One region of the Oerskovia paurometabola genome, then DNA from elsewhere that is predicted to be linked to it. Evidence: predicted binding sites of a transcription regulator. Region 1 holds the regulator's gene; each other region holds the start of a gene.
What was found. Region 1 encodes Rex, which represses fermentation and respiration genes when NADH is low (regulators of the CRP and FNR family bind a similar motif). Its sites were predicted from a motif close to CTTGTGAANNNNTTCACAAG; they were not measured.
Positions count from the first base shown of each region.

Region 2: a site for Rex is predicted at 1,431-1,450, ahead of adhE (bifunctional acetaldehyde-CoA/alcohol dehydrogenase). Genes of this name have one in related genera too.
Region 3: a site for Rex is predicted at 1,887-1,906, ahead of pflB (formate C-acetyltransferase). Genes of this name have one in related genera too.
Region 4: a site for Rex is predicted at 1,951-1,970, ahead of mqo (malate dehydrogenase (quinone)). Genes of this name have one in related genera too.

Region 1 is NZ_JAFBBV010000001.1:1,120,390-1,123,762, forward strand. Features, by position in the region: gene JOD48_RS05025 (HAD family hydrolase) at 1-652, opposite strand, end outside; gene JOD48_RS05030 (glutaredoxin family protein) at 759-1,094, shown strand; gene JOD48_RS05035 (redox-sensing transcriptional repressor Rex) at 1,192-1,887, shown strand; gene JOD48_RS05040 (YceI family protein) at 1,989-2,540, opposite strand; gene JOD48_RS05045 (MarR family winged helix-turn-helix transcriptional regulator) at 2,737-3,246, shown strand; gene JOD48_RS05050 (histidine phosphatase family protein) at 3,335-3,373, shown strand, end outside.
Region 2 is NZ_JAFBBV010000001.1:3,201,229-3,204,601, forward strand. Features, by position in the region: gene adhE (bifunctional acetaldehyde-CoA/alcohol dehydrogenase) at 1-1,378, opposite strand, end outside; gene JOD48_RS14445 (prolyl oligopeptidase family serine peptidase) at 1,568-3,373, shown strand, end outside.
Region 3 is NZ_JAFBBV010000001.1:2,513,794-2,517,166, reverse strand. Features, by position in the region: gene dxs (1-deoxy-D-xylulose-5-phosphate synthase) at 1-312, shown strand, start outside; gene JOD48_RS11320 (carboxylate-amine ligase) at 425-1,567, opposite strand; gene pflB (formate C-acetyltransferase) at 2,162-3,373, shown strand, end outside.
Region 4 is NZ_JAFBBV010000001.1:2,890,015-2,893,387, reverse strand. Features, by position in the region: gene JOD48_RS13115 (acyl-CoA thioesterase/BAAT N-terminal domain-containing protein) at 1-310, shown strand, start outside; gene mqo (malate dehydrogenase (quinone)) at 431-1,936, opposite strand; gene nirB (nitrite reductase large subunit NirB) at 2,176-3,373, shown strand, end outside.

The DNA.
Region 1 (3,373 bases):
CGTGACGGCGCAGGCGCGTGTCCGGGTTGATGGCGCACGGGTGCCCCACGGACTGCATCATGGTCACGTCGTTGAGCGAGTCCCCGTAGGCGTACGACGACGCCAGGTCGATCCCGTGGAACTCGGCGAGCTCGCGCACACCTGCCGCCTTGGCCCGTCCGTGCATCATGTCGCCCACGAGCCGACCCGTGTAGAGGCCCTCCTCGTGCTCGGCGACCGTACCGAGGGCACCGGTGGCGCCGAGGCGGCGGGCGATGAGCTGCCCGATCTCGAGCGGGGTCGCGGACACGAGCCACACCTGGTGGCCGGCCGCGATGTGCTCGTCGAGGAGCTTCTGGGTGCCGGGGAAGATGCGCAGCGACAGGACCTGGTCGTAGACCTCCTCGCCGATCGCGACGACCTCCGCGACCGAGCGGCCCGCGACGAGGTCCAGGGCCCGGCTGCGCACCTGGTCGATCTGGCGCTTGTTCTCGCCGAGGAGGAGGTAGCGGGCCTGGTGGAGGGCGAACGTCACGAGGTCCGGCGTGGAGAAGAAGCCTCGCTGGTACAGCGCGCGGGCGAGGTGGAACGAGCTGGCGCCGCGGATGATCGTGTTGTCGACGTCGAAGAAGGCTGCCGTGGGATGGGTGGACCCAGGAGCAGACGTCGGCATGGCGTCCACTCTATCGGCGCTCGCAGACCCTCGCCGACGGCGTTCACCGGGCACGGCCGCCGGGGGGTCGGCGGAAGGGGGTGTCCGAGATGCGTAGGCTGAGGTCGTGAGCCCCGCAGATCCCGCCGCAGGACAGGTTCCTGAGACCGCCGCCGGACGTGACGCAGACCAGGTCGTGAGCGCGCCCGTGCGCGTCGTGCTCTACGGCCGCGTCGGGTGCCACCTGTGCGAGGAGGCCCGCGAGGTGGTGGGCTCCGTGTGCGCGGACCAGGGGGCGGGCTGGACCGAGGTCGACGTGGACTCCGACCCGTCGGGCGCGCTCGCGGCACAGTACGGTGACTACGTCCCGGTCGTGACCGTGGACGGCGTCCAGCAGGGGTTCTGGCAGGTCGACCGGGCGAGGCTCGCCCGGGCGCTCTCGCGGGGGCGCGCCACTGGCTGACGTTCCGCCGCGGGCGCCGAGCCTGGGATGATCCGAGACAGCAGGACAGCGAGATCGTCAACGATGACGACGACATGACGAAGCATGGGTGGTTCGGGTGGCAGAGACCCTGGGTGATACCGGCATTCCTGGCGCGACCGTGGCGCGCCTCCCCGCGTACCTGCGCGCGCTGCGCGACCTCGAGGGGCGCGGCGTCGAGACGACCTCGTCGACCGAGCTCGCGGAGCTCGCGGGCGTCGGGTCCGCGCAGCTGCGCAAGGACCTGTCCTTCCTGGGGTCGTACGGCACCCGCGGGGTGGGATACGTCGTCGACTCGCTCGCGACGTACATCACGTCCGCGCTGGGGGTCGAGGACGAGCACCGGATCGCGATCGTCGGCATCGGCTCCCTGGGGCACGCCCTCGCGAACTACTCGGGCTACGGCACGCGAGGGTTCGAGGTCGCGGCGTTGCTGGACGCCTCGCCGCACGTCGTCGGCACCGAGGCCGCGGGGCTCGTGATCGAGCACGTCGACGCGCTCGAGGAGGTCTTCGCCCGCGAGAACGTGACGATCGTCGTCCTGGCGACCCCGGCGCACGTGGCGCAGGACGTCGCGGAGAGGGTCGTCGCCGCGGGGGTGCGGGAGATCCTGAACTTCGCACCGCGCGCGCTCCAGCTTCCCGAGGACGTGATCGTGCGGTCGGTCGACGTCGGGAGCGAGCTGCAGATCCTGGCGTTCCACGCGCAGGCCAGGGCGCTCGCGAACCGGGGCCGGGGCGAGGAGGGCCGAGGGGCCGAGAGCGAGGGCGCCTAGGGGCGTCCGGACAGCGCAGGAGCCGGCGACCCGTCACGGGTCGCCGGCTCCTGGCACACCGGGCCGCGTCAGGACGCGGGGGCCGGTCGGGGGCGAGAGGCTCAGGCCTGCTTGATCGCCGAGAGGTCGAGCGCGATCTTGATCTTGTCGCCGACGAGCACGCCACCGGCCTCGAGGGCCACGTTCCAGGTCAGGCCGAACTCCTTGCGGGAGATCTCGGTCTCGGCCTCGAACCCGGCGCGCGAGTTGCCGTAGGCGTCGACTGCGGTGCCCGTGAACTCGGTCTCGAGCTTGACCGGCTTGGTCACGCCGTTGATCGTCAGGTCGCCCGCGATGACGAAGTCGTCGTCGTCGGCCTCGACGGCGGTCGAGACGAAGTTCCAGGTGGGGTTCTTCTCGGCGTCCCAGAAGTCGGCCGACTGGAGGTGGCCGTCGCGCCCTGCGTCGCCGGTGTTGACGGACTTGGCGTCGATCGCCGCGACGACGTTGGACGACTCGACGTCGTCGCCGATGTTCAGCGTGCCCTCGGCGATCGCGAGCGAGCCGCGGACCTTGGAGATGCCTGCGTGGCGGACCGTGAAGGTCGCCTGCGAGTGCGAGGGGTCGATGGCGTAGGTGCCTGCGGTCAGTCCGGCGGGAAGGGTCGTGGCCATGGGTGCTCTCCTGTGGAAGTCGTGGTGCGTATGCGTCAGGCGCGCCGTCCGACGCGCCATTAGTTGAAGATTCAACTTCATACGAACGCATCAACGCAAGCCCCCACCCCTCTATTCCCTGGTGGGCGGACCAGTTCTCGGATGGGAGACTGGGACGGTTGTTCGGACGGTGGGGGCGTGGCGGATGAAGGCGGAGATGACGGTTCAGCAGGACAGGCGCGCGGACGCGCCGCAGGACGCACCCTGGCTCGACGAGGGACAGCAGCACTCGTGGCGCCAGTACCTCGACGGCACGGCGCGGTTCGTCGAAGCTCTCGGCAGGGACCACGAGGAGCACTCGGCCCTCACGCTCGGCGAGTACGAGCTGCTCGTACGGCTCTCGGAGGCCGGCGACCACACCATGCGCATGTCCGCACTGGCCGACGGGCTCGCCCGGTCCCGGTCCCGCGTCACGCACACCGTGCACCGCATGGAGCAGCGCGGCCTCGTCCGCCGCTCCGCGAGCGAGACCGACCGTCGCGGGGTGAACTGCGTCATGACCGACGCGGGGTACGCCGAGCTCGTCGCCTCGGCGCCGGGGCACGTCCGTGCGGTGCGCCGCTTCATGGTCGACGTCCTGACCCCCGAGCAGCTCCGCAACCTCGGCGAGGCCATGGCGGCGATCGCCGAGGCCTGCCGCCTCGCGGAGGAGCCCGAGCCGCGCTAGGCGCACGGGCTCGGGCGCGCGGGCGCTGTGTCCGGGAGCACGCCGCCTGCGTGCACCGTGCGGGCAGAACTTTGGGACACTGGTCCCCATGGTCGCAACCACGGTCCACCTCATGCGTCACGGTGAA
Region 2 (3,373 bases), 2.1 Mb from region 1:
GTCCGATCCGCTTGACGTTGACGAGGTTGACGGCCGACACGTTGTTCGACACCGAGTTGTGCCCGTACGAGCCGCACCCGAGGGTCAGCGACGGGATCAGCGCGTTGTAGATGTCGCCGATGCCGCCCAGCGCGGAGGGCTGGTTCCACAGGATGCGGACGGCCTTGACGCGCTGGCCGAACTCCTCCGCGATGTCCTTGTCCTCGGTGTGGATCGCGCCCGAGTGGCCCAGGCCGTCGAACTCGACCATCTGCTCGGCGAGCGAGATGCCGTGGTCGGTCGACTCGGCGCGCAGCACCGCGAGGACGGGGCTGAGCTTCTCGCGCGTCAGGGGCTCGGCGGGGCCGACCTGGCTGCACTCCGCGAGGATGATCGAGGTGTCGTCGGGGACCGAGAATCCTGCCTGCTCCGCGATCCACTGGGGGCTCTTGCCGACGATCGTGGCGTTGAGCTTGGCACCGGCGCAGTTCGCCCCGCCTGCCTCGACGCCGAAGATGAAGCGCTCGAGCATCGCCTTCTCCTCGGGGTTCGCGAGGTAGGCGTGCATGTGGGCGAACTCGGCGAGAGCCGCGTCGTAGATCTCGGCGTCGAGGATGACGGCCTGCTCCGAGGCGCACACCATGCCGTTGTCGAAGCCCTTGGACAGGACCACGTCGTTGACGGCGCGGCCGAGCTTGGCGGTCTTCTCGATGTAGGCGGGGACGTTGCCCGCACCGACGCCGAGGGCCGGCTTGCCCGCCGAGTAGGCGGCACGGACCATGGCGTTGCCGCCCGTGGCGAGGATCAGCGAGACGCCGTCGTTGTTCATGAGTGCCGACGTGGCCTCGAGCGAGGGCTGCTCGACCCACTGGATGCAGTCCTCGGGGGCGCCTTCGGCCACGGCGGCGTCCCGCACGATGCGGGCTGCGGCGACCGAGCACTTCTGGGCGCTGGGGTGGAACGCGAAGATGATGGGGTTGCGCGTCTTGAGCGCGATGAGCGACTTGAAGATCGCGGTCGAGGTCGGGTTGGTGACGGGGGTGATGCCCGCGACCACGCCGACCGGCTCGGCGATCTCGACGATGCCCGTGAGCTCGTCGCGCCCGATGACGCCGACCGTCTTGAGGTTGGCCATCGAGTTCGGCACGTGCTCGCACGCGAAGATGTTCTTGGTGGCCTTGTCCTCGAAGACGCCGCGCCCGGTCTCGGAGACCGCGAGCTGCGCGAGGCGGCCGTGCTCGTGGAGCGCCGCGACGGACGCCTTCTTCACGATGCGGTCGATGTCCTCCTGGGTGAAGGCGTCGTACTGCTTGAGCGCCTTGAGGCCACGGTCGACGAGGGCGTCGATCTCGGTGACTCCGGCGGGGGCCTTCACGGGGGCCTTGCTCGTGCTGCTCACGTTGCTCCTCCAGTGACCCGAGCGGCCGGGTCTGCGTGGTGTCTTTCCCTTGCTTGTGAATACTTTCACAAGGTACGGATAGATGCAAGTGATGTTCGATGGTGATCTCGGACGAGCCTCCCCCGCCCCCGCTCTCCCCTGGCATCTATGCATGCCCGGTCCCGCGGATCGGTCGCCTAGTGTGTTGGCATGAGTGCTGAGAACGTCGTGACCGACCCACCCACCGGACAGCCGACCACGCCGCACGACCCGTACCTGTGGCTCGAGGAGGTCGAGGGCCGCGAGGCGCTCACCTGGGTCCAGGGCCGCAACGCCGAGACCGCCGCGACGATCGAGGCCACGAGCGAGTTCGCCGCGACCGAGCAGTCGATCCGCGAGGTCCTCGACTCGGACGACAAGATCCCGGACGTCTCGAAGATCGGCGAGCACTACTACAACTTCTGGCGCGACGCGCAGCACGAGCGCGGCGTCTGGCGCCGCACGACGCTCGACTCGTACCGCACCCAGCACCCCGAGTGGGAGCTCGTGCTCGACCTCGACGCGCTGGGCGAGGCCGAGGGGCAGAGCTGGGTCTGGCACGGTGCGAGCGTCCTGCGTCCCGCCCCCGGCGGCGAGTGGCGCCACGCCCTGGTCGACCTGTCGCCCGGCGGCTCCGACGCCGACGTGACCCGCGAGTTCGACCTCGTCACCAAGCAGTTCGTCGCCCCCGAGGACGGCGGGTTCTTCCGCGAGGAGTCCAAGGGCGGGCTCGGGTGGATCGACGCCGACACGGTGTACGTCTTCACGGACTTCGGGCCGGGCTCGATGACCCCCTCGGGATACCCCCGGATCGTCAAGCGCTGGCGCCGCGGCACCCCGGTCACCGAGGCGACGGTCGTGTACGAGGGCGAGCCCGAGGACATGTACATCTTCGGCTGGCGCACCCACTCGCCCGGGTTCGAGCGCGACTTCGTCGGCCGCTCGATCGCGTTCTACGACAGCGAGACCTACATCGTCCAGGACGCGGGCACGCCCGACGAGCACCTCGTCAAGATCGACGTCCCGCGCTCGGCCGAGGTCGGCGTCAAGCGCGAGTGGATGCTCGTCGAGCTGCGCGACGACTGGACGGTCGGCGGCGCCACCTACCTCGCGGGGTCGGTGCTCGCGACCCGCTTCGAGGACTTCCTCGCCGGGGCGCGCGGCTTCACGGTCCTGTTCGAGCCCACGCCCACGACGTCGCTCGCCGGGGCCACGTGGACCGCGCACCATCTCGTGGTCAACGTCCTGGAGGACGTCAAGAACCGCCTCCACGTGCTGACGCCGCCTCCGCGCGCCGAGGACCTGTCCGCACCGTGGACCCGCAGCGAGCTGCCCGGTCTGCCGACCATCGGCACGGTCGTCGTGGGTGCGGTCGACTCCGAGGAGAGCGACGACGTCTGGCTCGTGACGACCGACTACCTCACGCCCTCGACGCTCTCGCTCCTGACGGTCGGCGCGGGCACCGAGCCCGAGGTGCTCAAGTCGAGCCCCACCTTCTTCGACGCCGCGGGCCTGGTCATCGACCAGCACTTCGCCGTGTCCGACGACGGCACGCGCGTCCCGTACTTCGTCGTCGGGCGTGAGGAGCTCGTCCGCCCGGAGGCCGCCGGTGCCGCCGCCGAGGCGGGCGCCGGCTCCGCTCCCGTGGGCGCCGCACCCACGCTGCTCTACGGCTACGGCGGCTTCGAGGTCTCGCTCACCCCTGGCTACTCGGGCGGGCTCGGACGGGCCTGGCTCGCCGACGGCGGCGTGTACGTCGTCGCGAACATCCGCGGCGGCGGCGAGTACGGCCCGTCGTGGCACCAGGCCGCCCTCAAGGCCAAGCGGCACAAGGCCTACGAGGACTTCGCGGCCGTCGCGCGCGACCTCGTCGCCCGCGGCATCACGACCCCCGAGCACCTCGGCATGGAGGGACGCTCCAACGGTGGCCTCCTCGCGGGCAACATGCTCACCCAGTACCCCGAGCTCTTCGGCGCC
Region 3 (3,373 bases), 1.4 Mb from region 1:
GCGCTCGCCGCCCACGGCGTGGACGTCACGGTCGCGTCCCCGACCTGGGTCCTGCCCATGCCGTCCGCCCTCGTGAAGCTCGCGGGCGAGCACGACCTCGTGGTCACGATCGAGGACGGCCTCGCCGACGGCGGCGTGGGCTCTCTCCTGGGGCAGCGGGCGGTCGAGGCCGGGATCACGGTGCCCGTGGTCCCGCTGGGCCTGCCCACGGTCTTCCTGGACCACATGTCGATCGACCAGGTCAAGGCCACGCACCGCCTCACGGCGCAGGACGTCACGCGCGACGCGCTCACGGCGCTCGCGCTGCTCTGACCTCCGCACGGCGGGGAGATCGACGAGGGGCGCGGACCGCACGGTCCGCGCCCCTCGTCGATCGCTCCGGTGCAGGCCCGACGGCGCCGCGCCCCCGAGCGGCCGTCGCGCCTCAGGCCAGCGTCGCCTCCGCGGCCCGCTCGACCACGGCGCGCAGGTCGCCCGAGCTCGCGAACCACGTGCGTTGGCGTCCGGCGCCGCCGCCGTTCGACCACAGCCGTCCGAGCAGCTCGGTCACGGCGTCGAGGTCGCCCGCGTCGACGAGGGCTTCGCGCACGTGCGCGACGAGCTGGCCCACGACGTCGTGCGCGGTCGCGGGCTTCCACGTGAGGGGCGAGACCAGGTCGCCGGAGATCCCGGAGCGCCCGGCCCGCCAGGAGGCGGTGCGCAGGAGCTCGGGGTGCAGCATGGGTGCCGAGACGCCCGCGTCGGCCTCGCGCGCCGCGGTCTCGACGAGCCCGCGCGCCAGGGCCGCGAGCAAGGTCGCGGTGTCGGCGTCGAGGCACACGTCCGCGACGCGGATCTCGACCGTGGGGTAGGACGCGGACAGCCGGGCGTCGAAGTAGATCATCGCGGTGTCGAGGATCGTGCCCGTGGCGACCAGGGCGTCGACCGTGGCGCGGTACGCCTCGGGCGTGCCGAACGACGGGGCCGGGCCCGCCGTCGGCCATCGTGACCAGACCTGGGAGCGGAAGCTCGCGTACCCGCTGTCCTCGCCCTGCCAGTACGGCGAGTTGGCGCTCAGCGCGAGGAGCGGGGCGAGCCAGGGACCGATGCGGTCGAGGACCGCGACCCCCTCGGCGTCGGACGAGACCGCGACGTGGACGTGGCAGCCGCCCGTGAGCTGTTCGCGTGCCGTGAGCCCGAACGCGGCGCGCGCCGCGAGGTAGCGGAGCTTTCCGACCGTGGTGGGGGAGACGGGGACGGGCGACGTGCCGAGGGCCACGATGCGCGCGTCGCGCTGCTCGGCGGCCTTGTTGGCCCGGATGCGCCCGTCGCGAATCTCCTGGGCGAGGTCCGACAGGTCGGCGCAGGGGTGCGTGCCGGTCTCGAGCTGCTCCTCCATGAGCTCGAGCTCGAGGTCGCCGCCGGGGGCGCCGCCGGACCGGTCCGGGCGCGAGCCGCCCGACGCCCCGAGCCCTCCCTCGGTGACCTCGGTGGTGCCGGACGATTCGATGACCTCGGTCGCGACGGCGGTGGGGATGCCGTCGGGCCCGACGAGGAGGAACTCCTCCTCGACTCCCATGGTTCGCATCGAGGCAGTCTCACACGCGCGGGGGGCTCTTCGCACGCAGTGGGGCGTCCGGCTCGTGCATAGGGGCATCGAGGCGTGTCGGACAGCTCGCCTGAGGATGCCGCTCGTCGCCGGCCCGGGCCCAGTACCGGGGGGCGACGGGCGGCATCTCGACGTGTTCTCCCGCCCGCGGCCGTGGGGACGGCTGCGTCGGTGCGCGGGCGCGCGGGCGCCCGTAGGGTGGGAATTCGAGGCGGAGCTGAGGACGGTGCGGGGGCGGGGGCGTTCCGCAAGGGACTTTGGTCCCGAGCGAGAGGTCTAAGGACTCCCACGAAAAGGTCATGTGAAGACTGTCACAAGATGGAATGATCTCGCTTAGATGCATGTTGAAGGGCGTAGAAGGGTTGGAATTCCGCCAATCTTCAGGCGTCGAGCGTCGGTTCGGCGCCGCGGCCTGTGAGCCAGGTGACAGCGTCTTTGCCACGCCGACACCCTCTGCAGGTCGTAGCCTGAAAGGGCGAAGGAGAACGGCAGGACGGCACGGATTTCCCGCGTCGACCAAGGTCTTTACCCCCGCCGCGCAGGCAGCGCGGTGTGGACGTCGAGGAGAGTGATATGACCAGCATTTCCGAGGCTCGCAGCACCACTGGCGGCCAGGACGACGCGACCGTCCCCGCATGGGCCGGCTTCACCGCAGGTCCCTGGCAGGACACGGTCGACGTGCGTGACTTCATCCAGCGCAACTACACCCCGTACGAGGGTGACGACTCCTTCCTCGCCGGGCCCACCGAGCGCACGACCGGCATCTGGGCCAAGCTCTCCGAGATGTTCCCCGCCGAGCGCGAGAAGGGCATCTACGACGTCGACCCGCACACGCCCGCCGGCATCACGGCCCACGCGCCCGGGTACATCGACAAGGACGCCGAGGTCATCGTCGGTCTCCAGACCGACGCCCCGCTCAAGCGCGCGATCATGCCCAACGGCGGATGGCGCATGGTCGAGGGCGCGCTCGAGACCTACGGCTACCCGGTCGACCAGGAGCTCAAGAAGGTCTTCAGCGAGTACCGCAAGACCCACAACCAGGGCGTCTTCGACATCTACCCGCCCAACGTCCGCGCCGCACGCAGCTCGCACATCATCACGGGCCTGCCCGACGCCTACGGCCGCGGCCGCATCATCGGTGACTACCGCCGCGTCGCGCTGTACGGCGTCGACCAGCTCGTCGCCGCCAAGAAGCTCGACAAGCTGGACCTCGACACCCAGCCGTTCAGCGAGAAGATCGTGCGCGAGCGCGAGGAGCACGCGGAGCAGATCCGCGCGCTCGGCGAGCTCAAGGCGATGGCCGCCTCCTACGGCTACGACATCTCCGGCCCGGCCACCAACGCCCGCGAGGCCGTCCAGTGGCTCTACTTCGGCTACCTCGCCGCGGTCAAGGAGCAGAACGGCGCCGCGATGTCGCTGGGCCGCACCTCGACCTTCCTCGACGTGTACCTCGAGCGCGACCTGGCGAACGGTGTCATCACCGAGGAGCAGGCGCAGGAGATCATCGACGACTTCGTGATCAAGCTGCGGATCGTGCGCTTCCTGCGCACCCCGGAGTACGACTCCCTGTTCTCGGGCGACCCGACGTGGGTCACCGAGACCATCGGCGGCATGGGCGACGACGGTCGGCCGCTCGTCACGAAGAACTCGTTCCGCTTCCTGCAGACGCTCTACAACCTGGGCCCGGCCCCCGAGCCCAACATGACCGTCTTCTGGAGCCCGCGCCTGCCGCAGGGGTTCAAGGACTTCTGCGCCAAGGTCTCGATCGACACCTCGGCCGTCCAG
Region 4 (3,373 bases), 1.8 Mb from region 1:
GTGGGGCGTCCCGCCACCTCCGGAGGCGGTCGTGGACGTCGACGCGATCGTCGGCCCCACGGTGCTCGCGTGCGGGAGGGCGGACCCCGTGTGGGAAGCGTGCCTGCTGCTCACGGAGGCGACGTCTCGGTTCAGTGACCCGACGCAGGTGCGCGCGATCGTGCAGGAGGACGCGGGACACTTCATCGTCCCGGCCCCGTACCAGCCCATCGCCCTGGACGAGCCGGGCGCGGAACCGGCAGCGACGCACCAGGCCCGTGTCGACCTCTGGAACGCCGTCGCCGACGTGCTCGCACAGGCGCGGCAGTAGGCGCCGCCCATCCGCTGGGCCGGAGGCTACGGTGCCCCGCGCGGCACGAGGGCCTCGCACAGCACGACGCCCCGGTCTCCACGAAGGAGACCGGGGCGCCGGTGCGTTGCGGGGACGGGGTCAGCGGGCGCCGACCGCCTCCTCCGAGGGCCCCGCGGAGGCGGAGAGCGAGTCGAGCTCGGTCGCCTCCCACGTGGCCTGGCCGAGGCTCGGGATCATGGCCCCGAGCGCGGGGCGCCACGTGGCGAACTGCTGCGGGAAGCAGCGCTCGAGCACGTCGATCATCGCGGGCACCGCGGTCGAGGCGCCCGGCGAGGCGCCGAGCAGGCCGGCGATCGAGCCGTCCGCGGCCGCGATGACCTCGGTGCCGAACTCGAGCACACCGCCCTTGGCGGGGTCCTTCTTGATGACCTGCACGCGCTGGCCCGCGGTGATCTTCTCCCAGTCCTTGGGGTGAGCCGTGGGCATGAAGGCCTGGAGCGCCGTGAACTTGGCCTCGGGGCTCGCGACGAGCTGACCGACCAGGTACTGCGTGAGGTCGATGTTCTTGAGGCCTGCGCCGAGCATGGACCCGATGTTGTGGGTCCGCAGCGAGGTGAAGAGGTCGAGCAGCGACCCCTTCTTGAGGTACTTGGGGCTGAACCCGGCGTAGGGGCCGAACATCAGGTACGTCTTGCCGTCGACCACGCGCGTGTCGAGGTGCGGGACGGACATGGGCGGCGAGCCGACGTCGGCCTTGCCGTACACCTTGGCCTGGTGCTGGGCGACGATCTCCGGGTTGTCGGTGCGCAGGAACTCGCCGCTGATGGGGAAGCCGCCGTAGCCCTTGGCCTCCTTGATCCCGGCCTTCTGCAGCAGCGGCAGGGCGCCGCCGCCCGCGCCGACGAACACGAAGCGGGCGTTGACGGTGCGCGGCCCCTGCTTGGCGTTCCAGGACACGTCCTTGACGGTGACGTCCCAGGTGCCGTCCTTGCGCTTCTTGAGGCGGTTGACCTCGTGCTGGAGGTTGAGCTCGACGTCGTGGGCCGTGAGGAAGTCGAAGAGCTGCGAGGTGAGCGCGCCGAAGTCGACGTCCGTGCCGCTCGTCGCACGGGTCGCGGCGACGGCCTCGTCGCCGTCCCGGTCGAGGACCAGCAGGGGTGCCCACTGCGCGATGACCGCGGGGTCGTCGGTGAACTCGAGCTCGCTGAACAGCGGGTGGGCGCTCAGCGCGGTGAAGCGGCGCTTGAGGTAGTCCACGTTGGCCGCGCCGCGCACGAACGTCATGTGCGGGGTGTGGCTGATGAAGCTCGCGGGCTCGGGCAGGTGGCCCCCGGTGAGCAGGTGGTGCCAGAACTCGCGCGACACCTCGAACTGCTCGTTGATCGTGACCGCCTTGGAGATCTCGATGGTCCCGTCGGCCTTCTCGGGGGTGTAGTTCAGCTCGCAGAGCGCAGCGTGGCCGGTGCCAGCGTTGTTCCACGGGTTGGAGGACTCCTGGGCTACCGCGTCGAGGCGCTCGAAGACCTTGATGGTCCACGTGGGCTCGAGGAGCTTCAGGAGGGCGCCGAGGGTCGCACTCATGATGCCGCCGCCGATGAGGGCTACGTCGATGGTGTTCTGACCCGTTGTCTTCTTAGTCGCCACCGCTCGATTTTACGCTTGTGAAGGAGTGCACATGCTGTGCCGTCCGTCACGGTCGTGCGTCACACTTTTTCGGGACCAAGGTCCCTGGACGTCGCGTCCTAGGTCCTCGCGACGCGCTGATCTGGTGTTTTGACCAGAAACCTCGTATCTATGCGCCAGGATGGTCACGACGGTCGCACCCGCCCCCCGCGACCCGACTCGCCCCGTCCGCGCCCGACCCTTCTCGTGAGGCCCCCCACATGAGCACTCCCACCCCCGGCCGCGTCGTGGTGGTCGGCGCCGGCATGGTCGCCCACCGGTTCGTGAGCCAGATGATCGCACGCTCTCCCGAGGGGGCGTGGCACGTGTCCGTCGTCGGGGACGAGGACCGTGCCCCGTACGACCGCGTGCACCTGTCCGAGTACTTCACGGGCCGCTCGGCGGACGACCTGACGATGGAGCCCTCGGTCTGGGACGACTCGCGCACCGAGCTGGTCACGGGCGACGCGGTCGCGGCAGTGGACCGCGAGACGCAGACCGTCACGACGAGGTCCGGGCGCGTGCTCGCCTACGACCACCTGGTCCTGGCCACGGGCTCCTGGGCCTGGACCCCGCGCACCGAGGGCACCGACCTGCCGGGCGTGTTCAGCTATCGCACCCTGGCCGACCTGGAGGGGCTGCGCGAGTACGTCGGGCTGCGCACCGCACGCCTGGGGCGTCCGCTGCACGGCGTCGTCGTCGGGGGAGGCGTGCTGGGGCTCGAGGCCGCGGCCGCGCTCCAGACCCTCGGCGCGGCCGCGACCGTCGTGGAGTTCGCCGACCGCCTCATGAGCGTCCAGCTCGACGACGCGGGCGGCGAGGCGCTGCGCGTGCTCGTGACCGACCGCGGCATCGACGTCCGTACCTCGACCGGCGCCACGGGGCTCTCGGCCGCGGGCGACGGCGCGGTGGGCGGTATGGACCTGTCGGACGGGTCGCGGATCCCCGCCGACGTCGTGATCTTCTCGACCGGCATCCGGCCCCGGGACCGCGTCGCGCGCGAGGCGGGCCTCGCGATCGGCGAGCGCGGCGGCGTCGTCGTCGGTGCGGCGTGCCACACCTCGGACCCCGCCGTGTGGGCCATCGGGGAGTGCGCGTCGTTCGAGGACCAGTGCGTGGGCCTGGTCGCACCGGGCAACGCCATGGCCGACGTCGTCGTCGACCGGCTGCTCGGCGGCAGCGCGACCTACTCCCCGGCGCCCGAGGGGACCAAGCTCAAGGGCGTCGACATCGAGGCGGCGAGCTTCGGCGACGTGTTCGGGCTGACGCCCGGCGCGCTCGAGGTCACGTTCGCCGACCCGGTCGCGCGGACCTACCGCAAGCTCGTCGTCTCGGACGACGCACGGACCCTGCTCGGCGGCGTGTTCGTGGGCGACGCGGCCCTCTACTCGTCGCTGCGCCCCCTGCTGGGGCGTTCGC